DNA from 4 places in the Streptomyces sp. NPDC102462 genome. Region 4 is predicted to be linked to each of the others. Evidence: riboswitches for the same ligand, from Rfam matches in the RefSeq annotation. Region 4 holds a riboswitch; each other region holds the start of a gene.
The links. A riboswitch is a leader RNA that binds a small molecule or an ion and turns the genes downstream of it on or off. The one in region 4 is predicted to bind cobalamin.

Region 1 (7,220 bases), on a different contig from region 4:
GCTGCGTCGAGGACGGCGTGGGCGATGTCATGGCTGGGACCTCTCTCGTCGGGCCGGCACTGGAGCGCGGGCTGCACCTGAGAGAGACCCCGGCCCTGCTCCTGTGACGCGTTCATGGACGGACGCTCAGAGCCTTGTCAGGGGCGGCCGAAGAAGGTGGGGTAGTAGCCGCTCGACAGGGCCGAGACACGGACGTCCTTCCCGGGGCGTGGTGCCTCCACATAGCGTCCGTCGCCCAGGTAGAGGGCCACATGCTCGATTCCCGACTGCCTCTTGCTGGACGACCAGAACAGCAGGTCGCCGCGGCGCAGACTGCTCGCCGAGATCTTGGTGACGGCTCCGTACTGGGCGGCGGCGACGCGTGGCAGTGAGATCCCGGCGCGCTTGTACGCCTGCTGCACCAGACCGGAGCAGTCGTACCCGACGGGCCCGTTGCCGCCCCAGATGTAGGGCTTGCCCAGCTGGGCGAGGGCGTAGCCGACGGCCCGCTCCACGGAGGCGTTGCCGCTCCTGCCGGCCGTCGGCGGTTTTGCCGCCGAGGCGGAAGAGGGGGCGGAGGACGACGGGGACGAGGAGCCGGAGGTGCGGGTGCGCTGGAGGTAGACGTCGTAGTGGCTCGTCCAGCGCCACTGCCCGTTGGACCTGAACCAGTACCTGGAGCCGTCCCACCCCGCCCGCTTCGGCGCCGGCAGCCATGTCCGCTGTGCCGTGGTCTGCCCGGAGCGCTGGAGGTAGACACTGTGGTGACTGGTCCAGCGCCACTGTCCGTCGGACTTGAACCAGTACCTGGAGCCGTCCCACCCCGCGTGGCGCGGGGCCGCAAGGGCCTGGGCCGGGGGAGCGGTGAGCGCGCTCAGGCCCACGACGCCGGTGGCGATGGCGAGCACCGCACCGGCCGCCTGTATCCCGCGGATGGTGCGGCGCCCGCGGGATGGCTGCTCCGCCTCGGCGGTCATGGCACCGTCGGGGAGCCGTCCGGTGCGGCAGTCGCGGTACTCGCATCCCTTCGCAGGTCCCGCTTCGACGAACTCTGTTGTTCCGGCCACTGGATTCCCCATTCCTTGAGGTTCGCGCTCGGGGTGAGCAGCGAAAGCACGAGCAGGCGCAGGAACAGGGAGTCCTGGCCCGCGGACGGGTGTGTGTCGGTGTCTTCGTCGGCCCTGATCCGGTCGAGGGCCGTGCGGGCGACATCGACGGCGTCGCTGATGACGGTGGTGCGCAGATCGGCGTCGAGTTCGGCGCGTTGCAGCCGGCGGACGCTCTCGGCGATCTCCGTGCCGTAGTCGAGGGAGAGCTGCTGGACGGAGTAGATCTCCAGGCCCAGCGGTGCCAGCTCGGGGGCCAGGACGCGGGTCAGCTCCTCGCCGAACCACGTCCCGTCCCGCAGCGTCGGCCCGGGTGTGCCGAACCGGTCGGCGGGCAGCGTCGCGGTGACCTCGGACACGGTGGCCGCCGCCTGTGCGCGCAGGAACTCCTCGTGGTCACCGACCGCGAACGTCGCCCGAGCGGTGTCCTGGACCCGCCAGACGACCAGCAGGCTGACGAGGACCGGATGGCCGACGCGGTCCACGGCGGCGAGGGAGTCGCCCCGGAAGTGGCGCAGCCGCACGTCCACGCGGTGCCGCCTGAGCAAGGGATTCACCCACATCAGCCCCGCCCCGCGCACCGTGCCCCGGTACCGGCCCCACCGGGAGAGCACGACGGCGAAGCCCTCCTGGTTGGCCAGCAGGCCGCTCACCGCGAGCAGCAGGCCGAGGGCGAGACAGATCAGGAGCGACGGTGACGGCTCGGGGACGCTCACCCAGCGCCGGACGTATCGGCCCCTCCCCACGAGTACGGCGATGGCCGCACCGCACAGCAGCGCGCCCAGCAGGGCGATCCAGCCGGGCAGGACAAGACGGGGCCGGAACTCACGTGCCTGTGTCGTCAGCCGCGGCGGTCGCCGCCGTGCCTCACGGGCGGGTGGCTGCGGCTCGGGAATCAGGACGGGGCCGGGATCCGGCTCCGGTATGCAGTCGGCGGCGAACCCGAGGGGTCTTCCCTGCCCGGCGGGCGGTTTCTCGGACGGATCCGGCACCTTGAACGGGGTGTTCCCCCACTGCGAAAGGGAGCAGGGGAACTCATTGACGGGCAGCTCCGTATGCGTGGGACGTCCTGCACGCTCATCCTTCAACCGCGGCTTCCTCTTCGCCCATGTCGCCCGGCCGCGTTGACCGGTCTCGGGCCAACGAGACGCCACCGGACGTTTCATGACGCGCACAGACCTGGGACCTGTGTGACGTGCGCCACGGAAGACGCGGGTGGCATACCTGACCGCGTTTCGCATCGTGCAAGAAGCCCTGACCAACGTCGCGCAGCAAGCCCTGGTCCTCGCCCGCTTCGGGCTCCCCACCGCGCAGCCCGGAGCGCCGCGCACCCCCGCTCCCGGTTCACCCGTCGCCGCGCGGGAACCACCCGGATACCTGTCGACGTCGTGTTCGACGCCATTGCCCGTACCCGCATCGCCTGACACGGCTTCGACATCGTTCAAGGGAGGCAGCGATGAACGCCCCCTGGGTTTCACCGGCCCTCAGTTCCTCGGCTTGTACGCCGCAGGTTTCGCGGTCGCCGTGCTGCTCGGCGTGGCCGTACGGCAAGCAGCCCGCCCCTTCTACCCCGCCACGGACACCAGCGTCATACCGGACGTCTACACCATCGCCTGGGTCGTCGGCGGGGCCCACCAGGTGGTGAGCACCGCCCTCTACGCCCTCATCCGGGCCGGCCATCTGCGCACGGCCCGGGACGGCACCCTCACCTTCTGTGGCAGCGTCCCCGACGAGCCGGTGCAGCGGGCCGTCCTGGAGGCCGCGCGGACCCGGGAGGCCACCAACACGACGCTGGTGCAGGAGGCAGCCCGGCGCCTGCCGGAGATCCGTCGGGCCGGGGACGCCGCGCGCAAGCTCGGTCTGCTGCCCAGCCGTAAACGCCGGCTGGCCGGGCGGCTGTCCGGGCTGCCGATGCTGGTGCTGGTCGGAGTCGGCATCGCCCGGATGGTGAACGGCGTCCACCTGGGCCGCCCGGTGCGCGTGCTGGTGGCCTTCCTGCTGGTCTCCCTCGTGGTGGCGGCGGTCTTCGTCTGCACACCGCCCCGGATCACCCCCGCGGGCTGGTACGCGGTACTCAACGCCGGAAGGTCGAGCTACCCGGTGCTCTGGGGGCCGGCCGGCGACGGCCCGAAGGTGTCGGCCCCGGTAGTCGCCGTCGCCACGGCAGGCTGGATCACCATCCCTGATCCGACACTCCGTTCGTCCCTTTTCAGCTCAGGGTCCTCGTCCTCGTCGTCCTCCGGGGGCGGCTGCGGCGGCGGCAGTTGCGGCGGCGGAGGGGGAGGGGGGTGCGGCGGATGACGGCGCGGCTGGGCTTCGGCATCGGCTGGCGGCCCCCGATCGACCTCACCGTGGAGCGGCTTGCGGGCGTGGACTTCGTGGAGGTCATCGCCGAGGCGGTCGACCCGCGGCGGCTGCCCGAGTCGCTGCGGGTGCTGCGGGGCCGGGGCACCCCGGTGGTCCCGCACGGCGTCTCGCTCGGCCTCGGCGGGGCGGAGCTGCCCGACCCGGCGCGGCTGGCCCACCTGGCGGCCTGCGCTCAGGCGCTGGGGGCGCCCCTGGTCAGCGAGCACGTCGCCTTCACCCGGGCGGGCGGGCTGGAGAGCGGCCATCTGCTGCCGGTGCCGCGTACCCGGGCGGCGCTGGACGTCCTGGCCGAGAATGTCCGGATCGCCCAGCAGCAGCTGCCCGTGCCGCTGGCCCTGGAGAACATCGCGCCGCTCCTGGCCTGGCCCGGGGACGAGCTGACGGAGGCGCAGTTCCTCACCGAGCTGGTCGAGCGGACCGGGGTGCTGCTGCTGGTCGACGTGGCCAACCTGCACACCGCCCGGGTCAACCTCGGCGTCGACCCGGTGGCGGTGCTGGACGCGCTGCCGCTGGAACACCTGGCGTACGTCCATGTCGCGGGCGGAGTGCTGCGCGACGGCCTGTGGCACGACACCCACACCCACCCGGTGACCGGACCGGTGCTGGACGTCCTCGCAGAACTCGCCCGCCGCACCGACCCGCCCGGGGTGCTGCTGGAGCGGGACGGCAGTTACCCGCGCGACGACGAACTCGCCGCCGAACTCGCCGCCATCCGGCGGACCGTACGGGAGGCCCGCGATGCCCGCTGAGCCCCCGGCGGCCGGGGCAGGGGCCGCGCGCGAGGAACTGGCGCGGCGCCAGGCCGAGTTGCTGGCCGCCCTGGTCGCGGGCGGCCCGGCCCCGGAGGGCTTCGACCCGGACCGGCTGCGGGTGCAGGAGAGTGCGCTGCTGGACAAGCGGCGCAGGGTGGTGGCGGCCCATCTGCCGGACGTGGCCGAGGCGTTGGGGGAGCAGATTCCCCGGCTCTTCGCCGGGTACGCCGAGGGACGGCCGCGCCCGCCGGGCGGGCCGCACGCCGACGCGGCGGCCTTCACGGCGCACCTGCGCGCTCGCGGCCTGCTGCCCCGGGGCACAGGGCCGCGCCGGTGGGCCCGCCTACTGCGCCGCCTGCGGCCGGGGCGCTGAGAGCCCGCGTCCGGCGGCGGTCTCGAATGTGCGGACTCCTGGAAGCGACCGCCGCGCTGTTCATCGCCCTGTGGGTCGGCGAGGGAGCGGATGCACAAGCAATCGCTCCTCCGCTGGCATACGCGGCCGGACCGAGCCACCAGGAAACGGAAGGCGGCAGGGGGCTTTCTGAAAGGGCGGGAGACGCGTGTGCGGGGCTTTCCGCCCTCCGCCCGCTTCAAACCTGTCTCCCGCGTGTGCCGACTCACCATCCGAATGATGGACGCAAGCCTCCGGACTCGCGGCCATCCCCTTACGCTGGCCCGTGCAGCTGGTTCGCCCCGTCCGCCAGGCGGGATGCGTCGTAAGAGGGAACCCGGTGGGAATCCGGGACTGCCCCGCAGCGGTGAGCGGGAACGACCGCCGTCATACGCACTGGATCCGACGTACCGGGTCTGGGAAGCGACGGCCAGTAGGTGTCCTCCGGACAAGGAGGGCGTGCCCGTGAGTCCGAAGACCTGCCACCTGCCCGTGTGCGGACCACTCCGCGCGCGGACATCCCGGTGACCTCGTGGGCGGGTCGGCGTACATACCGGGCGGACGACCGCGCCATGCCGCGCGAGGTCGCCTCCGCCTGGTTCCGTCACCCCTTCGCGCTCTCGTCCCGTCGCCGGGACCTCAGGGAATCATCTCGCGAAGGAGATCTCCGTGACCACCAAGTCCGCAGCCGCGGCAGCACGGGCCACCGTGTACGGCTACCCCCGCCAGGGACAGAGCCGGGAACTGAAGAAGGCCATCGAGGGCTACTGGCAGGGCCGCGTCACCGCGAACGCCCTCCAGGGCACCGCCGCCGAGCTACGCCGTACGAACTGGCGGCAGCTCGCCGAGGCAGGCATCCACGAGGTCCCGACCGGCGACTTCTCGTACTACGACCACGTCCTGGACACCACCGTCATGGTGGGTGCGATCCCCACGCGGCACCGGGCCGCCGTCGAAGCCGACAGCCTCGACGGCTACTTCGCCATGGCCCGCGGCACCCAGGATGCCGCGCCACTGGAGATGACCAAGTGGTTCGACACCAACTACCACTACCTGGTCCCCGAACTCGGCCCGGACACAGTGTTCGCCGCCGATACGACCAAGCAGGTCGCCGAGCTGAAGGAAGCCCTGGCGCTGGGCCTCACGGCCCGGCCCGTCGTGGTCGGTCCGGTCACCTACCTCCTGCTGGCCAAGCCCGCGCCCGGCGTACCCGCCGACTTCGAGCCAATCACCCTGCTGGACCGCCTGCTCCCGGTGTACGCCGAGACGCTCGCCGACCTCTGCGCGGCCGGCGCGGAATGGGTGCAACTCGACGAACCCGCCCTGGTCCAGGACCGCACACGGGCCGAACTCAACGCAGCCGCCCGGGCCTACCGGGACCTCGGCACTCTCACCGACCGGCCCAGGCTGCTGGTCGCCTCCTACTTCGACCGGCTCGGCGAGGCCCTGCCCGTCCTCGCCCAGGCGCCGGTGGAGGGTCTGGCCCTGGACTTCACCGAGGCCGGCGCCGCCAACCTCGACGACCTCGCGGCGGTCGGCGGACTGCCCGGCAAGCGGCTGGTCGCCGGCGTCGTCAACGGACGCAACATCTGGGTGAACGACCTGGAGAAGTCACTGTCCACACTCGGCACTCTGCTGGGCCTGGCGGACCGGGTCGACGTGGCCGCCTCATGCTCCCTGCTGCACGTCCCTCTCGACGCCGCCGTCGAACGCGGCATCGAACCGCAGATCCTGCGCTGGCTCGCCTTCGCGCAGCAGAAAACCGCCGAGATCGTCACCCTCGCAAAGGGCCTCGCCCAGGGCACCGACACCATCGCCGCCGAACTGGCCGCCAACCGCGCCGATCTGGCCTCCCGGGCAGGCTCACCGATCACCAACGACCCCGCCGTACGGGCCCGGGCCGCCGCGGTCACCGACACCGACACGCGCCGCTCGCAGCCGTACACCGCACGCGCCGGCGCCCAGCGTGCCCGCCTCGGGCTGCCGCTGCTGCCGACCACGACCATCGGTTCCTTCCCGCAGACCGCCGAACTGCGCACCGCCCGCGCCGACCTGCGCGCCGGACGGATCAGCACGTCCGGCTACGAGGAGCGCATCAAGGCGGAGATCGGCGAGGTGATCGCCTTCCAGGAGAAGGCGGGCCTCGACGTCCTGGTGCACGGCGAGTCCGAACGCAACGACATGGTCCAGTACTTCGCCGAGCAGCTCACCGGCTACCTCGCCACGCAGCACGGCTGGGTCCAGTCCTACGGCACCCGCTACGTCCGCCCGCCGATCCTCGCCGGTGACATCTCGCGGCCCGAGCCGATGACGGTGCGCTGGACGACGTACGCCCAATCCCTGACCTCACGGCCGGTCAAGGGCATGCTCACCGGGCCGGTCACCATGCTCGCCTGGTCCTTCGTCCGCGACGACCAGCCCCTCGCCGACACCGCACGGCAGGTTGCCCTCGCCCTGCGCGACGAAGTGAACGACCTGGAGGCATCGGGCACTTCGGTGATCCAGGTGGACGAGCCGGCGCTGCGTGAGACGCTGCCCTTGCGGGCCGCCGACCGCGCCGCGTATCTGGCGTGGGCAACGGAGGCGTTCCGGCTCACCACGAGCGCCGTACGGCCCGGCACCCAG
Region 2 (7,220 bases), on a different contig from region 4:
GGCTGACCGGCGTCACAGTCCGACGGCGTCCCACAGGGGCGCGGTGTTCCCGGCGGCAGGAGGAATGCCGTGACCAGCCGAGTGTTCCTCGTCTCCCCCGCCATGAGCGGGTCGCTGCGGCGGGCCGCCTTCGACGACGGCGCCCCGATCGAGGAGGGCGGCGCGCGCCGGGCCCGCGCGGCGGCCGGTTCGCTGCCCCCTGCGGGCCGTGTTCTGACCTCGCCGAGCCTGCGCTGCCGGGAGACGGCCGCGGCGCTCGGCCTGAACGCCCTTGCGGCGCCGGAGCTGGCCGGTCTCGACGTGGGGCGCTGGCGGGGCCGCACCCTGGACGAGGTGGGCGCCGCCGATCCGGAGGCGGTCGCCCGCTGGCTCGGCGACCCGGACGCCGCGCCGCACGGCGGCGAGTCGGTGCGGGACCTGTGCGGACGGATCGCGCGCTGGCTGGCCGGCGTCGCGGACACCGGCCGTACCCTCGCCGTGGTCGAGCCTGAGGTGGTGCGGGCGGCGGTCGTCCATGCGCTGGACATGCCCGTCACGGCGTTCTGGCGCCTTGACGTTCCCCCGCTGACGGCGACCGAACTGAGCGGCCGGTCCGGCCGCTGGAACCTGCGGCTCGGCCACTCACCGGCCGCCCCGGACACCTGAGCGCTCCGCGGTATGCGCTGCTATGTGTCGTCGGTCGTGACCTCCGCCTCCCCTCGTCACCGTTGTGGGCTGATTCCCGCCACGGTCAGGGCCAGCAGCCGGTCCGCCTCGCCTGCGGGATCGGGATGGTGCTCCGTGGCCAGGGCGATCCCGGTGACCAGTGTGACCAGGTCGGCGACCGTCACGTCCGGTGTCACGGCACCGTCTTGGGCGGCGCGGCGCAGCAGCGGGTCGACGGCCTCGGCGAGCCTGGCCGCGCAGGCGTCGACGTGCCCCTCGTCCGGGTCGCCCGCCGGCTCCTGGGTGAGCACGGCCGCCATCCCCCGGGCGGATGCGGCGTACGCCGTGAGGGCGGCCAGCCACTCCAGCAGCGCGGCCCGGCTGTCGGCGGCACCGGCCAGGTCACGGGCGCGGGCGCACAGGTGCTCGATCCGTTCGTGGAACACCGCTTGCAGGAGGGCGCCGCGGCTGGGGAAGTGCCGGCGGACGGTGGCCGAGCCGACCCCCGCCGTGCGGGCGATCTGTTCCAGGGACGCGTCGGCGCCGTGCGCGGCGACCTCCTCCTCGGCCACCGCGAGGATGCGCGCGTAGTTGCGCCGGGCGTCCGCACGCTGGACGGGCATGGTGTCACCTCGGAGGTTGCTAAATGGCGGGGCCCTCCGTATCTTACCGGAGGAGAAGCGGCGGGCCCCGCCGTTTAATCCATGGGCAGCATTGGAGAAGCATCGTGCCGACCGATCCCGCACCCGTCCTGGTCACCGGCGCCACCGGCAGGCAGGGCGGCGCCACCGCCCGTGCCCTGCTCGCGGCGGGCGTTCCCGTCCGCGCACTCGTCCGCGACCCGGCGACCGACCGGGCGAAGGCCGTCGAAGCGCTCGGTGCCGAGCTGGTCACCGGCGACCTGGACGACCGCGACTCCGTGATCCGGGCCGCCGAAGGCGCCCGCGCCGTCTTCTCGGTGCAGATGCCCGACCTGAACGGACGTGGTTTCGAAGGGGAGTTCGCGCAGGCCGTCCATCTGATCGAGGGCGCGCTTGCCGCCGGCGTGCCGCAGTTCGTGCACACGTCGGTGTCGGGCGCCGGACAGCACACGCAGAGCCCTGGCTGGGCTCAGGGCCGCTGGGCCGCGATGGAGCCCTACTACTCCACGAAGACCGGGATCCAGGACCGCGTCCGTGCGGCGGGCTTCGAGCACTGGACGCTCATCAAGCCGGGCTTCTTCATGGAGAACTTCCTGCTCTCCGAGGCGTTCCTGTTCCCCCGTGGCGTCGAGGGCGGTCTGGTGAGCCTGGTGAAGCCGGACACCTGGCTGTCGCTGGTGGCGGTCGACGACATCGGCAGGGCGGCGGCCGCCGCCGTCGCCGCACCCGAGCGGTTCGACGGCGTGGAACTGGAACTGGCGAGCGACTATCTGACGATGCGCGACATCGCCAAGACGCTCTCCCGTGTCCTCGGAACGGAGTTGACCGCCCCCGACATGACCCTGGAGGAGGCCGTCGCCGCCGGGATGCCCGCCATGGGCACCGGGCACGACATGATGAACGAGACCGGCCAGCCGGCCCGCCCGGAATACGCACGTGCCCTCGGCATCCCGCTCACCGGCTTCGAGGAGTGGGCACGGCGGCACCTGCGCGCCTCGGCCTGACGCCGTTGCCGGGTACCGCCGCCGGAGGGCCCCGGACGGTTCCGGGGCCGTCGGCGGGCCGGGCGCACGGCTCGGGCGCGGCCTCAGTGCGCGGCCGGAACCGCCTTCGCGGTAGCGGCCGTTGCGGGCTTCGGGTGCAGCAGCCGCTCGGCCGACTCCGCGAAGAGCAGGCCGAATCCGCCCCACAGGACGGCCTGGACGGCCAGCGTGGACAGCCGGAACCGCCACAACAAGGTGGCCGGGAAGCCCGCCGGCACCTCGTCGACGACCGGCAGGAACGCATACGCCAGGCCGATCACCACGACGAAGGCGGTCACCGCCACGACGGTGGCGTACCACGGGCCGAGCCGGGACGCGAGCCGTCTGCCCAGGAGGGTGGCGGCGATCGCGAGGAGCACGCTGAGCAGCAGCATCAGGAAGTACAGGGCGGTCCGTCTGCCGATGGTGCCGGCGTCGCCCACCGACGGCGGGTTGGCCGGGTACTTCAGGAACGGCACGACGTACACGACGAGCAGCGCGCCGCCGGACAGCAGCAGCGCCGTCGCCCGCGGCCCGAACCGGCCGACGCGCCCGAGGGTGAAGCAGAAGGCGAGCGCGGCGATGCCGCCGAAGGCGACCCCGTGGACGAGGACACCGGTGGCGAGGCCGGCGGTGGACTGCACGGAGCGGGAGACGACCTCCGTGCCGTGCTCGTGGGCGTGGGCGTCCTCGAAGCCGATCGCCTTGTCGACGCTCGGCTCGCCGAGGAAGTAGGCCACGATCAGGGCGAGCACACCGGCCGCGAGGCCGGCGAGCATGCCCCGCAGGAGAAGGCCGCGTACGGTTGCGGAGTTCATGCGGGCTTCGTCCCCTCGCGTCAGTGGCAGGGGAAGCCGAGCAGATGGCGGGCGTCGTGCACCCATTCATGGACGCCCGTGCCGCTGAACACGGAGGTGGCGCCCTGCTCGGCGCCGACGAAGTAGAGCAGGATCAGCATCAGGATGCCGAAGAAGACCGCCCAGGGAGCTATCGCCTTCAGCGGCAGTGCGGCGGGAACGGAGGGGGTGGTGACTGACGGCCGGGCGACATGCTGCGCCATGGCGGACCTCCTTGGGGAGTTCGCGTCCCCTCTCGGTGGTGCACAGGACGACGGCCACGGGTCTGACTCACGAGCGCCTGGGGGCGCTCGCACACAGTGGCGCGACCGTGCCGGATTCCCACCGGCTTCCGTCGTACCGTCGTCGATGTCGCAGCGACCGTACCGCGTGCCGCGTGCGCGGCCAAGACCGCATCCGCCGCCACCCGACGGTCACCCTCCGGACGGGACGTCCTGACCCGTGCCGTGCGGCACCGGTGCGAGGGGCGGTGGGGCGAACACCAGGTCGGCCCGGTCCAGCGTGGCCGCGATGAGGTCGGCGTTTCGCTGGTCGGTGCCCAGCGACCACGCCCGGGCCTGTGCGAGGGGTTTGCCGTAGGCGACATGCCGCTGGATGAGCCGGTCCAGCCGTGTCTCCTCGTCGGTGGCGACGTACCACGTCTCGTCGAGGAGCGCCTTGACACCCGCCCAGGGGCCGTCGTCGAGCAGCAGATAGTTGCCCTCGGTGATGACCAGCGGCGTCACGGCCGGGACCGGGACGGCGCCGGCGACGGCCTCCTCGAACTCGCGGTGGAACCGCGGGGCGTAGACACACTCCCCCGTCGGTTCGCGCAGTCGGCGCAGCAGCGCCACGTACCCCGCGGCGTCGAAGGTGTCCGGTGCGCCCTTGCGCTGCCGGCGGCCGAGCCGTTCCAGTTCGCCGTTGGCCAGGTGGAACCCGTCCATGGGCACCACGACGGCCGTGTCCGGGCCGAGCGCGGCGGCCAGGTGCGAGGCCAGCGTGGACTTTCCGGAACCCGGTGCGCCGACGATGCCCAGCATCGCGCGCCGTCCGGACCCGGCGAGGGCCCGGGCCCGTGCGCACAGAACGGAGAAGGCCGGCACGTCAGGGGCACCGGCGGGGACGGTCGTGGGGGTCGTACCGTGGCGATCCATGCTCGGGCCTCAGGAGTCGAAGCGGCTTCGGGATGTCTCGATGTGGTGGAAGTAGCGGTGGGTCCAGGCGCACATGCCGTCGACGGTCGCCCTGAGGCCCTGGCCCGGCTCGGTGAGGGTGTACTCGACCCGCGGGGGCACGGTGGGGTACACGGTCCGCTCGACCAGGCCGTTGCGCTCCAGCATGCGCAGGTTCTGGGTGAGCATCTTGTGGCTGATGCCCTCGATCTCGTCCCGCAACTCGCTGAAACGCAGGGTGCGTTCGCCAAGGGACTCGATGATCAGGAACGCCCACTTGTTCGCGACGTCCGAGAAGATCTCGCGCGCCAGGGAGTCGGCGCGGGTGAGGTCCGCGTCATCGGGCGTGCCCTTGAGTTGTTTGGTCACCATGAGGTTCCCCAGTCACCGAAAAGTGCGTTCTTCCATGTCGGCGACCACTCTCCTACGGTTTCCGAGTAACCACAAGAGAGCACGAGCCGCTGTGGCCCCGGGCCGGCGGGCCTCGGGTTCGAAGGACGCAAGGAGACCGCACGCATGGCCATCACCCTCGTCAACCCCGGCGGACTGCCCGAGATCGACGTCTACCGGCAGGTGTCGGTGGCGTCCGGCTCGAAGCTGGTCTTCATCGCCGGTCAGGTCGCCTGGGACGCGGACGGCGTCACCGTCGGCAGGGACGACCTCGCCGCCCAGGTCGAGCAGTGCTATCTCAACGTCGGCACCGCCCTGGCCGCGGTCGGCGCCTCCTTCCAGGACGTGGCCAAGCTGAATGTGCACGTCGTGGACTGGACCGCCGACAGGATGCCGCAGCTGCTGGCGGGCATCGAACGGGCGGCGGCGCGCCTCGGCGTCACCCCCGCACCGCCCGCCACCCTGCTCGGCGTGGCGGCGCTCGACGTACCCGAGCACCTGGTCGAGGTGGAGGCCGTCGCGGTCCTCGACTGAGCCCGGGTCGTCAGCCGGCCTGGAGGACGAAGTCGTACTCGGCGTGCAGGTACGGCGTGTCGAGGCGGCTTCCGTCGGGCGCGCCGCCCGCCGGGTGTGCGGTGAACGGCACGATCAGGGCGTCCTTCGTACCGAACACGACGTCGCTGTCCAGGTAGTCGCTGCCCGCCTGGAACAGATGGGTGATCAGCTTCCGGTAGCCGGGTTCGTCGATGAGGAAGTGGATGTGCGCGGGCCGGAAACGGCTGATGTCGGTTGCGCGGATCAGCTCGCCGACCGGACCGTCCATGGGGATGGCGTACCCGCGCGGTGCGATGGTGCGGATGCAGTAGCTGCCGTCCTGCGCGGTACGGTACTTGGCCCGCAGGCGCGCCTCGTCGACCTCGGGGAGCTGCGCCTCGTACGCGCCGTCGGCGTCGGCCTGCCAGACGTCGAGCACGGCGCCCGCGACGGGCTGCCCCCCGGTGTCGGTGACCTTGCCGGTGACGAACAGCGGGGTTCCCGGGATGCCGTCGGACATGTCGAAGCCGCGCGCTGCGGCCGGTGAGCCGTCGATGTGGAAGGGGCCCAGCACCGTGGCGGGCGTCGCCCCCGGCCCGAAACGGTTGTTCAACTGGACCACGAGCGTGCTCAGCCCGAGCACGTCCGAGGTGAGGATCAGCTCCTGACGCTTGTCGTCGCAGATCTGACCGGCCGCGGTGAGCCACCGGATCGCGGCCGCCCACTCGTCCTCGGTGAGCCGCACTCCCCGGGCGAACGCGTGCAGATGGCGGACCAGCGCGCCCATCAGCTCCGCCAGCCGCGGGGAGTGCGCGGTGGCCCAGCGCTGAACGGCCAGCTCGGTGATGTTGTCCTCGTCGACGAACACGTTGCTGCTCCTTGGTCTGCGGTCGGGGGCGCGGGTTGCGAGAGCCGGGCGCCGAGTGCGAGGGGGCGGGAGCCGAATATGGGGTGCGGGAGCCTGGTACGGGATGCGGGGTGCGGGAAGGTGGTGCGCGCCGCGGCGCGGTGTCGGCGGTCAGCCGCCGCGCCGGCGCTCCGTGAGCGGTTGCGGTGCGTAGGGGTCCGGTGGGGCGGCGGTGCTGTTGCGGTCGACGGACAGGAAGACCTCCCGTGCGACCGGTCGGCGCAGTTCCTCGGCGAGCTGCCCGATCAGCCCGGCCGTGCGCGCCAGCAGCGCGAAGGCGCGCAGCAGCGGCAGGGGCAGGTCCAGGTCGGCGAGCGCGGCGCCGCACACCCCGGCCCCGTTGAGCGGGAGCGTCCGTCCCAGTACGGCGGGATGGACCCGGCCGATGGCGGCGAACAGCCGCAGATGCGGTCCGAAGCGGTCTTCCTCGGTGGCGATCCGCATGAGCCGCGCGGTGCGGGGATCGCCCTCCTTGTGCACATGGTGCCCGAGCCCGGGGACGAGCTGCCCGGCATCGCGCCGCTCGCGCACCGCGCGCAGCGCCACCTCGTCCCAGCCCGCCTCGTCGGCGGGCAGCGCACCGGCCAGGGACTGAAGCACGTCGTGCAGAAAGCGGCCGGTGTCCTCGGTGACGCCGAGGAAGCGTGAGCCGCCGCCGAGCAGCCCCGCGGCCAGCGCGCCCTGGATCGAGTCCGGCGCGGACAGATAGGTCAGCCGGGTGACGAGGGCGGTGGGGGTGAATCCGTGGTCCGCCAGCGCGGCGAGCACCGCTTCGAAGACGCGTCGCTCGCCGGGGGTGGGCCGCCGCTGGGCGGCCAGCCAGAACGCCAGCTCGCCGAAGCCGACCGAGCCCATGATGTCCTCGGCCAGGTCGTGTCCGAGCAGGGTGATGGTCCTCGGGTCGGACGCGCCGAGGGCGGTGGGGTAGCCCGCGGGAGTCGTCGGGTCAGCCATGGTCGCTCTCCTCGGGCGCGGCCAGCCAGGCGCGCAACTGCGCGCCGTGTTCGTCCAGTTCGGGGGGTGGCAGCCGGTAGGCGGCCGGGGTGGCGGAGAACCGGATCGGGTGCCGG
Region 3 (7,220 bases), on a different contig from region 4:
TCCGTGCCCTCCAGCAACTCCTGGGCCAGCAGCACCCGTTGGCGCAGGATCCAGCGGTAGGGGGTGGTGCCGGTCTCCTGCTGGAAGCGGCGGGCGAAGGTACGCGGCGCCATATGGGCGCGGGCGGCGAGCTGCTCGACGGTGACCTCCCGGTCCAGGTGCCGCTCCATCCAGGCCAGCACGTCGCCGACGGTGTCGCAGCGGTCCTTGGGCAGCGGGCGCTCGATGTACTGGGCCTGCCCGCCGTCCCGGTGCGGCGGCACCACCATGCGCCGGGCGATCTTGTTGGCGATCTCCGGGCCCTGCTCCTTGCGCACGATGTGCAGACAGGCGTCGATCCCGGAGGCGGTGCCCGCGGAGGTGATCACCGGGTCGTCGTCGACGTAGAGCACGTCCGGCTGGATGATCGCGCGCGGCCAGCGCACGGCCAGCTCCGCGGCCTGCCTCCAGTGCACGCTGCACCGCCGCCCGTCGAGCAGCCCGGCGGCGCCGAGCGCGAACACCCCGGAGCAGACGCTGAGCACCCGCGCCCCGCGCTCCACCGCCGCCACCAGGGCCGACAGCAGGTCGGGCGGGAAGTCGCGGGTGACGAACTGCTCGCCGGCCGGCACCGCCACCAGGTCGGCCTCCGCCAGCCGGTCAAGCCCGTACGGCGTCGAGACGGTCAGCCCGCCGACATGGGTGCGCAGGGCCGGGCCCTCCGCCGAGACCACGGCGAAGTCGTACACCGGCAGCCCCTCGTCGCTGCGGTCCAGGCCGAACACCTCGCACAGGACGCCCAGCTCGAAGGGGTGCACGCCGTCCAGCAGGACGGCCGCCACGTTCTTCAGCATGCTGCCAGTGTGCCTCGTCCCTGGCAGTAATTCGAGGGTGTACGGCAGTCCTGCCACTGCCGGTAAGGAGTGTCAGAGACGACAGTGGTGTCCATGAACACAAACCAGATCGAAGGTCTGATCGGCATGCTGGCGGTCCTCGGGATCCTCGTCCTCCTGGTCCTCCCGTCGGTGTTCGGCATGGTGCGCGACCGGCGCATCGACCGACAGCTCCGGGAGGCCGAGGAGACGGCGGACGAGGAACGGGATCAGAAGTCCTCGTCCAGGTCGACGGTGCCCTCCACCGCCACCTGGTACGCCGACGGACGCCGCTCGAAGAAGTTGGTCAGCTCCTGAACCCCCTGCAGCTCCATGAAGGAGAAGGGGTTCTCGGAGCCGTACACCGGGGCGAAGCCGAGGCGCGTCAGACGCTGGTCGGCGACGCACTCCAGGTACTGCCGCATCGAGTCGGTGTTCATGCCCGGCAGGCCGTCGCCGCACAGGTCGCGCGCGAACTGCAGCTCCGCCGCGACGGCCTCCCGGAGCATGTCGGTGACCTGCTGGCGCAGCTGATCGTCGAAGAGGTCCGGCTCCTCCTTGCGGACGGTGTCGACCACGTCGAAGGCGAAGGACATGTGCATCGTCTCGTCACGGAACACCCAGTTGGTGCCGGTGGCCAGGCCGTGCAGCAGGCCCCGGCTGCGGAACCAGTAGACGTATGCGAAGGCGCCGTAGAAGAACAGGCCCTCGATGCACGCGGCGAAGCAGATCAGATTGAGCAGGAAGCGCCGGCGGTCGGCCCTCGACTCCAGGCGGTCCAGGTTCTCGACCGAGTCCATCCACCTGAAGCAGAACTCGGCCTTCTCCCGGATGGACGGGATGTTCTCGACCGCCGCGAACGCCGCCGCACGGTCCTCCGGGTCGGGCAGATAGGTGTCCAGCAGCGTCAGATAGAACTGGACGTGCACGGCCTCCTCGAACAGCTGACGGCTCAGATACAGCCGTGCCTCGGGGGAGTTGATGTGCTTGTACAGGGTCAGCACCAGGTTGTTCGCGACGATCGAGTCGCCCGTGGCGAAGAACGCGACCAGCCGGCCGATGAGGTGCTGTTCGGCGGGGGTCAGCCTGGCGAGGTCGGCGACGTCCGAGTGCAGGTCGACCTCCTCCACGGTCCAGGTGTTCTTGATGGCGTCCCGGTAGCGCTCGTAGAAGTCGGGGTAGCGCATGGGGCGCAGCGTCAGCTCGAAGCCCGGGTCGAGAAGGTTCTGGGAACGGTGGGACATCACTGGCAGGCCTCGCAGGACTCGGGGTTCTCAAGGGAGCAGGCGACGGCGTCGGGGTCGGCGGCCTGCTGGACGGGGACGGTGGCTCGGGGCTGCGCCTGGGCGGCGCGTGCGATGCGGGTCGCCGGGCGGGAGCGCAGGTAGTACGTCGTCTTCAGGCCCTGCTTCCAGGCGTAGGCGTACATCGAGGAGAGCTTGCCGATGGTCGGCGTCTCCATGAACAGGTTCAGGGACTGCGACTGGTCCAGGTAGGGCGTGCGGGCCGCGGCCATGTCGATCAGGCCGCGCTGCGGGATCTCCCACGCCGTGCGGTACAGGGCGCGCACATCGGCCGGGATCCACGTGAGGTCCTGCACGGAGCCGTTGGCGTCGCGCAGCGCCTCGCGGGTGCGGGCGTCCCACACGCCCAGCTCCTTGAGGTCCCGCACCAGATACGAGTTGACCTGGAGGAATTCACCGGACAGGGTCTCGCGCTTGAAGAGGTTGGAGACCTGGGGCTCGATGCACTCGTAGACACCGGCGATGGACGCGATGGTCGCGGTGGGCGCGACGGCGAGCAGCAGGCTGTTGCGCAGGCCGGTCGTCGCGATCCGCGCCCGCAGCGCCGCCCAGCGCTCGGGCCAGGTGAACTCGACGCCGTAGTGGTCGGGGTGCAGGACACCCCGCGCCGTACGGGTCTCCTCCCAGGCGGGCAGCGGCGCGTTGCGCTCGGCGAGGTCGGCGGACGCCTCGTAGGCGGCGAGCATGATGCGCTCGGCGATCCTGGTGGACAGGGCCCGCGCCTCGGGGGAGTCGAAGGGCAGGCGCAGCTTGAAGAAGACGTCCTGGAGGCCCATCACGCCGAGGCCCACCGGCCGCCACCTGGCGTTGGAGCGGCCCGCCTGCTCGGTCGGATAGAAGTTGATGTCGACGACCCGGTCCAGGAAGGTCACGGCGGTGCGGACCGTCTCGTCCAGCCGCTCCCAGTCGATGCCCCCGCCGCTCACGAACGCGCCGAGGTTGACCGAGCCCAGGTTGCAGACCGCGGTCTCGCCGTCGTCGGTGACCTCCAGGATCTCCGTGCAGAGGTTGGAGGAGTGCACGACACGGCCCGGCTCGGCCGTCTGGTTGGCGGTGCGGTTGGCCGCGTCCTTGAAGGTCATCCAGCCGTTGCCGGTCTGCGCGAGGGTGCGCATCATACGGCCGTAGAGGTCACGGGCCGGGATGGTCTTCTTCGCGAGCCCGGCCGCCTCCGCCGCGCGGTAGGCGGCGTCGAACTCCGCGCCCCACAGGTCGACCAGCTCCGGCACGTCCGACGGGGAGAACAGCGACCACTGCCCGTCGGCGTCGACCCGGCGCATGAACTCGTCCGGGATCCAGTGGGCGAGGTTGAGGTTGTGCGTACGGCGCGCGTCCTCACCGGTGTTGTCGCGCAGCTCCAGGAACTCCTCGATGTCCGAGTGCCAGGTCTCCAGGTAGACCGCCGCGGCGCCCTTGCGCCGGCCGCCCTGGTTCACGGCGGCCACGGAGGCGTCAAGGGTCTTCAGGAACGGCACGATGCCGTTGGAGTGCCCGTTGGTGCCGCGGATCAGCGAACCGCGGGAGCGGATGCGGGAGTAGGCGATGCCGATGCCGCCGGCGTGCTTGGAGAGGCGGGCTACCTGGTGGTAGCGGTCGTAGATGGAGTCCAGCTCGTCCTTGGGGGAGTCGAGCAGGTAGCAGGACGACATCTGCGGGTGGCGGGTGCCGGAGTTGAAGAGCGTGGGGGAGGAGGGCAGGTAGTCGAGGCGGCTCATCAGCCGGTAGAGCGCGGCCACCTCGTCCACGGCGTGCATGGGGTCTCCCCCGGAGAGGACATCGGCATCACCGTCGGCGAGGCCGGCGGCCACCCGCAGCATGAAGTGCTGGGGCGTCTCGATGACTTGGCGGGTCAGGGGGTGCCGGAGCAGATAGCGGCTGTGCAGCGTGCGCAGCCCGAAGTAGCCGAAGCGGTCGTCCGCCGCGGTGTCGATCAGCGCGTCCAGCCGCTCGGCGTGCCGCCGTACGAAGGCGGCGGTGCGGTCGGCGATGAGCCCTTCCCGGTGCCCCACGGCGATCGACCCGGTGAACGAGGTGACGCCTTGTGTGGCGGCCTCGGCGCGGATGGACAGGGTCAGCAGCCGGGCGGCCAGCCGGGAGTAGGCGGGGTCCTCCGAGATCAGGCCGGCGGCCGCCTCGGTGGCCAGTTCCCGAAGCTCCGCGACGGCAGCGGCGTCGGACCGCGCGGACCGGCCGCGCAGCGCTGCGGCGGCGACCCGGCCGGGGTCGGCGTCGGGGAGGTCGGCGGTCAGCTCGGTCAGGGTCCGCAGCAGCGCGGCACCGGGGCCGTCGGTCTCCACCGGGGCCGCGGTCGCCTGGGCGGCTGAAGCCGGGTCGGCTGGCGCGATGGTCACGTGGGGCTCTCCCTCGCTCGGCACGGGGCCTTGCGGAGGGCAGGGGGCAGCACACGAGCGCGCACGGCGTCGCGTCCACCGGCCCATTCCACGAGGCCCGGACGTCAGAGCGCCCGGGCCGGACGGCCGGGCGCGCCGTCGGCAGGTCCTCGGACTGAAGCCTGCATGCGGGTATGCGGGCATACGCGCATGAGTACACCGTTGCGGGACAGTTCCGGATTCGCACCGGATTCCCCTGCGGCGACAGCGAACATGAGCATACATCTAGTGCCGGGCCGTGGTGGCACCCCCAGATGTTGTGTCGTACGTCAACGGGCCGCCGTTGCCGGGTTCGGCATCGGCGGCCCGTCGCGGGGCGTGCGCGGTTGCTCCCGCGGGTGCCCGGCGCCTGTGCGGGGGCGTGTTTTCAGTGCCCGGCGCCCGTGCGGGGCGTGCCGTCAGTGCCCGGCGCCCGCCGTCGCGGGCGGAAGCTCCACCTGGACGCCCGCGTCGCCCGCGTCGGCCGTGTAGTCCTGCGGGCTCGTCTCGTCCACGCCCTCGGGAGCCTTCAGGGCCTTCAGGACGAAGGTCAGGACGACGGTGACGAGGACGTTGAGCACGAACGCCGTCATGCCGATGTAGCCGATCTCACCGATCCCGGGGATCTCCTTGGCCGAGCCACCGAAGTGCTTCTGCGTCGGTGAGGCCACCCCGTAGGCGGCGACCGTGCCGTACACCATGCCGACCGCCCAGCCCGCGAGCAGTGCCCAGCGGTGGAACCAGCGGGTGAACAGGCCGCCGACCAGGGCCGGGAAGGTCTGCAGGATCCAGATGCCGCCCAGCAGCTGGAAGTTGATGGCGACCGTCTTGTCCATGGTCAGCACGAAGACCAGCGCGCCCACCTTCACCAGCAGCGACACGATCTTGGAGACCCGGGTCTCCTGATGGGCCGTCGCGTGCGGGTTGATGAAGTCCTTGTAGATGTTGCGGGTGAACAGGTTCGCGGCCGCGATGGACATGATGGCCGCGGGCACCAGCGCGCCGATGCCGATCGCCGCGAACGCCACACCCGCGAACCAGTCGGGGAACATGTCCTCGAACAGCTGGGGGATGGCCAGCTGGCCGTTGGAGACCTTGACCCCGGCCGCGATCGCCATGAAGCCGAGCAGTCCGAGCAGGCCGAGCATCAGGGAGTACAGCGGCAGGATCGTGGTGTTGCGGCGGATCACCTCACGGCTGCGCGAGGACAGCGTCGCGGTGATCGAGTGCGGGTACATGAACAGCGCGAGCGCGGAGCCGAGGGCCAGCGTGGCGTACGTCCACTGGCCCGCCTCCGGCGGGGCGAGCGCCCCGCGCGGCGCGCCCGTCGCCGGATTGGTCTGGGCGAAGGCGTCGCCGGCCTTGGCGAAGATGTCGTCGAACCCGCCCAGCTTGATCGGGATGTAGATGATCGCCACCGCGATCACGATGTAGATCAGCGTGTCCTTGACGAACGCGATCAGCGCGGGTGCCCTCAGGCCGGAGGAGTAGGTGTACGCGGCCAGTACACCGAAGGCGAGCAGCAGCGGCAGGTCCTTGACGAACCAGTTGGTGTTCTCGCCGCCGCCCACGCCCATCACGTCGAGGACCGCCTGGATGCCGACCAGTTGGAGCGCGATGTAGGGCATCGTGGCGAGGATGCCGGTCAGCGCCACCGCCAGCGACAGCCCCTTGGAGCCGAACCGGCCGCGCACGAAGTCCGAGGTCGTCACGTAGCCGTGCCGGTGCGAGACCGACCACAGGCGGGGCAGGAAGGTGAAGATCAGCGGATAGACGAGGATCGTGTAGGGCACGGCGAAGAACCCGGCCGCGCCCGCCGCGTAGATCGCCGCCGGGACGGCGACGAAGGTGTAGGCCGTGTACAGGTCGCCGCCGAGCAGGAACCAGGTGATCCAGGTGCCGAACGACCGGCCGCCCAGGCCCCATTCGTCGAGGCTGTGCTCGTTCTCGGCCTTGCGCCAGCGTGCGGCCAGGAAGCCCATGACCGTGACGGCCAGGAAGAAGAAGACGAAGACGCCGAGCGCGACGCCGTTGACGCCGTCGTTCATCGCGCGCCACCTCCGCCCTGGGTCCGGCGGGCGCGCTGGTCACGCTGCCACAGCTTGTAGGCGATCATCGTCAGCGCGGTGGAGAGCAGCACCCACAGCATCTGGTACCAGTAGAAGAACGGGATCCCGATGAACGTGGGGTCGATCTTGGCGTAGGAGCCGACCCAGAGCATCGCCACGAACGGTGCGACGAGGCACAGGGCGATCACCACCCGTACCGGTGTGACCACCGGTGGTTTCACTTCGGACGCGTCTGGCATGTCTGGGCTCCGTCCCCTCACCGATCACCTGTTGTAACGCGCAGGCAATGTAGGTGACGGTGCCGATGAATCGGAAGTACCCATCCGTATTTCGGTCGCAAACGGCGCTCTCGGTGACGGCGCAAGCCCTCGCCGGGGTCCGGTTCCTGGCGGTCCGTGCGCATCCGCTCGGAATTCCCGGCGGGACGGTGCCGCCTCGGGAGGTCGCTTCCGGATGGGCGCGACAGGGCGTTCGCGGGCCGACCCGCCCGCCAACTGCCGTACAGACCAGGGCGGTCCGGGCAGCCCATGCGGTCCGCCGGCCGCATGCCGCGCCGTCTCCCGTCGCGGCTCGCGCGAGGATCGGCCCGTTCTGGGCGGTGATCTCCGAGGCGGCGCAGGGCGCCTG
Region 4 (7,220 bases):
GACCGCCTGGCCGGTCACCGGTCGGTGAACGTCGGTCGCCGTCGCAGCGGCGGCCTTTCGCAGCCGGGCGAGGCCGAGGCGGTGGCGCAGCCCGGTGAGCACGCCGGGCAGTGCGCCCGGCCGTACGACGTGCCGCACGCGTCCCCACCGGGACAGGCCCAGGGACTCCCCGGCCTCGATCACCTGGGCGTCCTCGGGGCGGCCGGGCGGGGCCTGGCCGAGGGTCATGGGTGCTCCACGGGCAGAAGGGGAGTGGGGTGTGCCTCGGCGTCGCCGTGTCAGGACCGGGCGGAACGCAACGGCAGGAGTGCGGCGCGCAGATGAACGCGCGGGAGCGAGGGCGTCAGCGGCCGCGGCGACACGCGGCGGAGGCCACCCGCAGCAGGTCGATGTGACCGCGCGTGGTGAGCAGGGCTGAACGCTGCATGCGGGCGACCGTAGCCAGTCGGCGCCGCGGCGGTCAACGGCGCCTCGGAGAGCGGACCCGCGTACCAGCGGCCGGGCGACGGCCGGAACCCTGCCGCATGCGCGAGGATGGTGGCATGTCAGATGCCTTCACCACGCGCGTGCTGAACGTCGCCACCGGCTCCCGGGAGCGGGTCGTCGACCTCACCGGTGACTGCGAGGCCTTCCTGCGGGAGACGGCGGCCGGCCGCGACGGCCTCCTCAACATCTTCGTGCCGCACGCCACCGCGGGGATCGCCGTCATCGAGACCGGCGCCGGCAGCGACGAGGACCTGCTCGCTGCCCTGCACACCCTGCTGCCCGCGGACGACCGCTGGCAGCACCGGCACGGCAGCCCCGGCCACGGCCGCGACCACGTCCTCCCCGCGATCGTCCCCCCGCACTCCACGCTGCCCGTGCTGCACGGCCGCCTGGAACTGGGAACATGGCAGTCCGTGTGCCTGGTGGACACCAACCGGGACAACCCGAACCGGCAGGTCCGGCTGAGTTTTCTGGCGGGATGACCCGGGCCGTACGGCGCCGGGTGCCGGGGCTACGGGGCCGGGTCTGACAGCGATGCCCGGTCCCGGGCCGTGCGTACCGCCAGTGACAGTGAGGCGACGTCGTACGCGCCGTGGTGCCGCCGGCCGTTGACGAAGAACGTCGGCGTGCCCGAGACCCCGCTCAGATCGGCCGACTCCACGTCCTCGGCCACCCGTTCCGCGCCGGCCCGCGCCCGCAGGTCGCGGCGGAACGCCGTCATGTCGAGCCCGATCCGCTCGGCGTGCTCCAGGAGGTCCTTCACCTGGAGGCTCCCCTGGTGGCTGATCAGGACGTCGTGCAGCTCCCAGTAGCGGCCCTGCGACGCCGCCGCCTCCACGGCCTCGGCGGCGAGCTGCGCGTCGGGATGGACGTCCGTGAGGGGCAGATGCCGCCAGACGTAGCGCAGGTCGTCGCCGAACTCGGCCAGCAACGCGCGTACCACCGGCTCCGCCCGTCCGCAGTACGGGCATTCGTAGTCGCCGTACTCGACCAGGGTCACCGGAGCGTCGAGCGGGCCGCGCACATGGTCGCGCGCCGCGTCGACGGGATCGCTCAGATCGACGATCGGCTGCCCCTCGCCCAGCAGCGCCCGGGTCCGCCGGCGCGCGGGCAGCAGGGCGATGGCCCGCGTCAGGACCCACGAGATCAGACAGGACAGCACGACGGCCGCCAGAATGCCGGCCTTCGCCTGTTCCAGCCGCTGCCCGTGGAAGGCGAGCGTGGCGATCAGCAGCGCCACCGTGAAGCCCACACCGGCGAGGCTGCCGCCCACGGCGACCGCGCCCCAGCCCACCGCCGGGCGCAGCCGGCCCCGGCTCACCCGCGCCGCCAGCCAGGTGGCGCCCAGGATGCCGGCCGGTTTGCCCAGGACGTAGCCGCAGACGATGCCCAGCGTGACGGGTGAGGTGAACGCCGCCGCGATCCGGTCGGCGCTGATCGTCAGGCCCGCGTTGGCCAGCGCGAACAGCGGCACGATGACATGGCTCGTCCACGGGTGGATCATCCGCTGCAGCCGCTCGTTGGGCGAGAGGGCGGAGGCCAGACCGCGGCGCAGGGTGCGTTCCAGTTCCGGCGTCGGCTGTTCCCGAAACCCCCGGAACAGCCGGGTGACCCGCTCCAGGGCGTGCCGCTCGGCCGGATGCGCGTACGTCAGCAGCCCCATGACCAGGCCGCTGACCACCGGGTCCACCCCCGACCGCAGCAGCGCGCCCCACAGGGCCACCCCCAGGACCGCGTACACGCCGGTGATCCGGACCCCGGCCGCGCGCAGTGCGAGAAGCAGGGCGAGGACGCCGAGCGCGACGCCCAGCGCGGTGAGGCTGACCGTGCCGCTGTAGGCGAGGGCGATGACGACCAGCGCCACGAGGTCGTCGGTGACCGCGACGGTGAGCAGGAAGACCCGCAGACCGCCCGGCAGCCGGGAACCGAGCACGGCGAGCATGCCCAGGGCGAAGGCCGTGTCGGTGGACATGGCGGCGCCCCAGCCCTGCGCCGAGTCCAGTCCGGCGTTGAAGCCGAGGTAGATCGCGACCGGGACGAGCATGCCGCTGACCCCGGCGACCACGGACAGCACGACGCGGCGCCGCTCGCGCAGTTCCCCCACGTCGACCTCGCGGCGGGCCTCCAGACCCACGACGAAGAAGAACAGCGTCATCAGGCCGCTGTTCACCCACTCGCGCAGCTCCAGGGAGAGATCGGCCGAACCGATCGTGAGCGACATGTCCGTCCGCCACCACGACGCATAGCCGCCGGGGGAGACGTTGGCCCAGACGAGGGCCACGATCACCGCGCCGAGCAGCACGGCGGCGCTGCCGGTCTCGGTCCGCAGGAAGGTGCGCAGCGGGCTGCGCGGACCCGCGCCGCACGCGGTCTGTCCGGTCATGGACACGGCCCCGGACGGTGCGGGACCGGTCGGCTCTGGCGGCACGTCGTGCACCCGCATCCCGATCAGTCGACGAAGACCCCGGCCGGGTCGATGGGCGGGAGCCGGCCGGGCGGGGACGGCCGTCCTCCTGGACGGGTACGCGGCACCGGAGCCGAGGGCGGAGCCGGATGCCGTCGCGTGCGTGACAGTTTAGTGAGGGGGCCGGCGCGGGGCCTGGAATCGACGGCGGGCCTGCTCCCCGCGGGTGAGCAGAATTTGCGTCGCTGTGCAACTATGGAGGGGTGCCGGAAGCCCGGAGGACCGGGTGCACGCCGACCGAGGAGGAGGTGAGCGACATGGATCGCAGCAGCAGTAGTCCGGGCCGCGCGAGGCCCCGCATCCCCATGTCCCCCCGCTCCTCGGGCACCCGGTAGCCCCCCGCCCCGCACGGCGGCTGCCATGCCCTCGACCTGCCCCGCCGCGACGGGGAAGGGGAGGTACCCATGGCGAACCCGACCACCTTCGGCCCCGCCCTCTGCCGCGCCGCCGGTGCCGCCTCCTGCGTGGTGCCGGGCAGCGGCTTGTCCGGCGCCGCGGGTGCCCGTGGCCTCGACACGACCGCCCCACCGCGGTGTTGGGCCGCCGGCAGTCGGGGTCTGTGGCGCGATCTGACGCTGCCGCGTGGACTGCCGATGTCCCGTGGGCTGTCGGCGGCGCGCGACGGCGCCGTGCCCGCCCGTGTCTGCCGCAGCGGTGACCCTGTCCGTCGCCTGGAACGGCTCATCGCGCGGCTCGTCCCGGAGCCCGGAGTGCGGGATGCGTACCGGCATCCGGACCACGGCCCGCTCGGCACGGCACGGGAGGCGGCGGCATGAACGACCTCGAAACCCAGAGCGCACGCCGCACCGTCCGCCGCGCCGCCCGGCGCCTGGCGGAGGACGCACCCAAGCTCGTCGTCGGCTCCGCGGACGCCTACCGGACCGGCCTCGCCACCCGCGCCGCCGACCTGCGCCGGGCCGTGCTCGCCGCCTGGCTCACCGGCGTGCCCGAGCACGTCATAGCCGCCGACGGCGGACTGTCCCCGGCCGTCGTGCACGAGTGGATCTGCGCCGGGACCCCGCCCGTGGACCCGGAGGACGGACCGGGGTGAGGCACGACGTCCCACCCGGGCCGGAGCGCCGGGTGTCAGCAGGCGGCCCGGCACACCGATGCCGGCATGGCCGACGTGGCGGACGCGGGCGCTCGGCCCGGGGACGGGGCCGGGTCCTGGCGGCCGGGCGATCTTGGTAGCCTGGCCGGGCCAGTCGTGCCACATCCGAGGCCAGGGAATCCGGTGCGAATCCGGAACTGACGCGCAGCGGTGAGGGGGACGGGCAGGGCACACCAAGCCACTGGGAGGGGTTCGGGCCGGCCGCGAGGCCGGTGCGGGGCCGTACCGGGAAGGCGCCCCGTCCGGACGAACCCGAGTCCGAAGACCTGCTGGCACCTCCGCGCCCCGTGCGCGGAGGACGTCCGTAGGCCAGGCTCCGCGTACGAGCCCCGACACCCGAGGCAGGCCCGTGTTCCGTTCCCCGTGCCGTCCCGCCCTGCTGTTGCTCACCCCGGCGCTGCTGCTGACCGCGTGCGGCGGCCCCGGCGGATCCGCCCCCGACTCCGGCCGTTCCGCCGCCGGTTACCCCCGCACGATCGACAACTGCGGCCATCCGGTCACCCTGGCGTCGGCCCCCGAACACGCCGTCTCCCTCAACCAGGGCAGTACCGAGATCCTGCTCTCCCTCGGTCTCGGGGACCGTCTCGCCGGCACCGCCACCTGGACCGACCCGGTGATGAAGGGCCTGGAGAAGGCCAACGCGTCCGTGCCCCGGCTCGCCGAGAACAACCCCTCCTTCGAGAAGGTGCTCGACGCCGAACCCGACTTCGTCACCGCGTCTTTCGTCTCCACCCTCGGCCAGGGCGGCGTCGCCACCCGCGAGCAGTTCGAGAAGCTGGGCGTGCCCACGTACGTCTCCCCGTCCGACTGCGCCGCCGGAAAGGACAACGACAGCGGCGGCGACGGCTCCCGCAGCGCCCCGCTCACCCTCGACACCGTGTACGGCGAGATACGCGACCTGGCCCGCGCGTTCGGCGTCGACGAACGCGGAGACCGGCTCGTCGCACGTCTGAAGGAGCGGGTGCGGGCGGCCACCGACGGCCTCGACGCCTCCGGCGTCTCGCTCATGTACTGGTTCGCCAACTCCCAGTCGCCCTACCTGGCCGGCTGCTGCGGCGCCCCCGGCGCCATCACCCGGGCCGTCGGCGCGTCGAACGTGTTCTCCGGCACCCACGAAGAGTGGCCCCAGATCAACTGGGAGACCGTCGCCGACCGCGACCCGGACGTCATCGTCCTCGGCGATCTGACCCGCAGGTCCCAGACGGCCGAGAGCGCCAAGGCCAAGATCCGCTTCCTGGAGAGCGACCCCGCCACCCGCAATCTCACCGCCGTCAGGAAGAAGCGGTACATCCTGCTCAGCGGGCAGGCCATGAACCCGTCCATCCGCACGGTCGAGGGAATCGAACCGGTCGCCGCCGGACTGCGTGACCTCGGGCTCGTCAAGTGAACCTCCGCGCCCCGCTGTTGACCGCAGGCGGGCTGCTGGCGGTGACCGCGTCGGTGGCGTTCGCCGTGACCATAGGCCCCGCCGACATCTCCACCGCCGACGTCTGGGCCTGCGTCGCCGCCCACCTCGGCTTCGGGGACAGCCAGTTGGCGCCGCTGCGGGACGGCATCGTATGGAACCTGCGCATGCCCCGCACCCTGCTGGCCGCCCTCTGCGGCGCGGGCCTCGCGGTGTGCGGGGCGGTGATGCAGTCCCTGCTGCGCAATCCGCTCGCCGACCCGTTCGTGCTCGGGGTGTCCTCCGGGGCGTCCACCGGCGCGGTCGCCGTGGTCGTGCTCGGGGTCGGCGGGGGAGCGGTGTCGCTGTCGGCGGGCGCGTTCGCCGGTGCCCTGCTCTCCTTCGGGCTCGTCCTCGTGCTCGGTCACACCCTGGGCGGCGCCCCCGACCGGGTGGTGCTCTCCGGCGTGGCGGCCATGCAACTGTTCTCCGCGCTCACCTCGTTCACCGTCCTGACGTCGGCGGACGCGGAGACCACGCGAGGCGTGCTGTTCTGGCTGCTCGGCTCGCTGACCGGCGCCGGCTGGGGCGAGGTGCTGCTGTGCGCCGTCGTGCTCGCCGCCGTGCTCGTGGTCTGCCTCGGGTACGCCCGCACCCTGGACGCGTTCGCGTTCGGCGAGGACGCGGCGGCGGCGCTCGGTGTGCGTGTCGCCCGCACCCGGCTGGTCCTGCTGTGCGCGACCGCGCTGCTGACCGCGACACTCGTCAGCTGCACCGGGGCGATCGGCTTCGTCGGCCTGGTGCTGCCGCATGCGGCCCGCGCGCTCACCGGTTCCGGCCACGCCCGGCTGCTGCCGGTCACGGCACTGGCCGGAGCCGTCTTCCTGGTGTGGGCGGACACCGTCGCCCGTACCGTCATCGATCCCCAGGAGGTGCCGGTGGGCGTGGTGACGTCGCTGATCGGCGTACCGGCGTTCGTGGCCGTCCTGTACCGCGGACGGAGGCGGACATGACCGGCCCGGACCCCACGTCCGACCGGGTCCCCACGTCCGACCGGGACGCCCCGCCCGGTCTGCGCGCGGAGCGCGTCACGCGCCGCATCGACGGCCGGATCATCGTCGACGGCGTCACCCTCGCCCCCCGGCCCGGGCAGACGATCGGCCTGCTCGGCCCCAACGGCAGCGGCAAGTCGACCCTGCTCAGGCTGCTCGCCGGAGTGCTCGCGCCCACCGCGGGAGTCGTCACCCTGGACGGCCGCCCGCTGGCCCGGGTCGGCCGCCGGGCCACCGCGCGGCGCATCGCCACCGTCGAACAGCACGCGCACACCCAGACCGAGCTGACCGTCCGGGACGTCGTCGCGCTGGGCCGCATCCCGCACCGGCGGGCCTGGGCCGCGGCCGGTGCCGACGACGCGCGCGGTCGCCGACGCACTGGCCCGCACCGGGCTGACCGAGCGGGCCGGCCAGTTCTGGCACACGCTGTCCGGCGGCGAGCGCCAGCGCGCGCAGATCGCCCGCGCCCTCGCCCAGCAACCCCGCGAACTGCTGCTGGACGAACCCACCAACCACCTCGACATCCAGCACCAGTTGGACCTGCTGGACCTCGTCGCCGACCTGCCGGTCACCACCGTGATCGCGCTGCACGACCTGAACCTCGCCGCGATGTACTGCGACCGGCTGCTCGTCCTGCGAGACGGCCGGGCGGTCGCGGAAGGCACCCCCTCCACGGTCCTGACGCCCGCCCTCATCGAGCGGGTCTACGGCGTCCGTGCCGAG

Region 1: it holds a riboswitch for cobalamin, as region 4 does, so the genes downstream of both, metE (5-methyltetrahydropteroyltriglutamate--homocysteine S-methyltransferase) here and ACIRFL_RS38460 (ABC transporter substrate-binding protein) in region 4, are expected to answer to the same signal.
Region 2: it holds a riboswitch for cobalamin, as region 4 does, so the genes downstream of both, ACIRFL_RS28015 (CbtB-domain containing protein) here and ACIRFL_RS38460 (ABC transporter substrate-binding protein) in region 4, are expected to answer to the same signal.
Region 3: it holds a riboswitch for cobalamin, as region 4 does, so the genes downstream of both, ACIRFL_RS06955 (ribonucleoside-diphosphate reductase subunit alpha) here and ACIRFL_RS38460 (ABC transporter substrate-binding protein) in region 4, are expected to answer to the same signal.

What each region holds. Positions count from the first base shown of each region.
Region 1 is NZ_JBIWKB010000063.1:33,250-40,469, forward strand. It holds gene ACIRFL_RS36095 (response regulator transcription factor) at 1-31, opposite strand, end outside; gene ACIRFL_RS36100 (C40 family peptidase) at 138-956, opposite strand; gene ACIRFL_RS36105 (SPFH domain-containing protein) at 953-2,077, opposite strand; gene ACIRFL_RS36110 (TIGR04222 domain-containing membrane protein) at 2,583-3,386, shown strand; partial or broken gene ACIRFL_RS36115 (DUF692 domain-containing protein) at 3,383-4,577, shown strand; partial or broken gene ACIRFL_RS36120 (NADP oxidoreductase) at 4,578-4,714, shown strand; cobalamin riboswitch at 4,872-5,097, shown strand; gene metE (5-methyltetrahydropteroyltriglutamate--homocysteine S-methyltransferase) at 5,265-7,220, shown strand, end outside.
Region 2 is NZ_JBIWKB010000037.1:48,027-55,246, forward strand. It holds gene gap (type I glyceraldehyde-3-phosphate dehydrogenase) at 1-6, shown strand, start outside; gene ACIRFL_RS27995 (histidine phosphatase family protein) at 70-645, shown strand; gene ACIRFL_RS28000 (TetR/AcrR family transcriptional regulator) at 702-1,268, opposite strand; gene ACIRFL_RS28005 (NmrA/HSCARG family protein) at 1,373-2,290, shown strand; gene ACIRFL_RS28010 (CbtA family protein) at 2,374-3,126, opposite strand; gene ACIRFL_RS28015 (CbtB-domain containing protein) at 3,147-3,368, opposite strand; cobalamin riboswitch at 3,404-3,544, opposite strand; gene ACIRFL_RS28020 (nucleoside/nucleotide kinase family protein) at 3,579-4,301, opposite strand; gene ACIRFL_RS28025 (winged helix-turn-helix transcriptional regulator) at 4,311-4,691, opposite strand; gene ACIRFL_RS28030 (RidA family protein) at 4,836-5,243, shown strand; gene ACIRFL_RS28035 (dioxygenase) at 5,254-6,111, opposite strand; gene ACIRFL_RS28040 (citryl-CoA lyase) at 6,262-7,104, opposite strand; gene ACIRFL_RS28045 (CaiB/BaiF CoA transferase family protein) at 7,097-7,220, opposite strand, start outside.
Region 3 is NZ_JBIWKB010000005.1:206,714-213,933, forward strand. It holds gene ACIRFL_RS06940 (helix-turn-helix domain-containing protein) at 1-833, opposite strand, end outside; gene ACIRFL_RS06945 (hypothetical protein) at 927-1,169, shown strand; gene ACIRFL_RS06950 (ribonucleotide-diphosphate reductase subunit beta) at 1,082-2,095, opposite strand; gene ACIRFL_RS06955 (ribonucleoside-diphosphate reductase subunit alpha) at 2,095-4,506, opposite strand; cobalamin riboswitch at 4,655-4,777, opposite strand; gene mctP (monocarboxylate uptake permease MctP) at 4,944-6,572, opposite strand; gene ACIRFL_RS06965 (DUF3311 domain-containing protein) at 6,569-6,832, opposite strand.
Region 4 is NZ_JBIWKB010000075.1:1,984-9,203, reverse strand. It holds gene ACIRFL_RS38490 (ABC transporter ATP-binding protein) at 1-63, opposite strand, end outside; gene ACIRFL_RS38485 (putative leader peptide) at 344-427, opposite strand; gene ACIRFL_RS38480 (secondary thiamine-phosphate synthase enzyme YjbQ) at 543-968, shown strand; gene nhaA (Na+/H+ antiporter NhaA) at 998-2,869, opposite strand; gene ACIRFL_RS38470 (hypothetical protein) at 3,355-3,726, shown strand; gene ACIRFL_RS38465 (hypothetical protein) at 3,723-4,001, shown strand; cobalamin riboswitch at 4,136-4,350, shown strand; gene ACIRFL_RS38460 (ABC transporter substrate-binding protein) at 4,411-5,448, shown strand; gene ACIRFL_RS38455 (FecCD family ABC transporter permease) at 5,445-6,458, shown strand; partial or broken gene ACIRFL_RS38450 (ABC transporter ATP-binding protein) at 6,455-7,220, shown strand, end outside.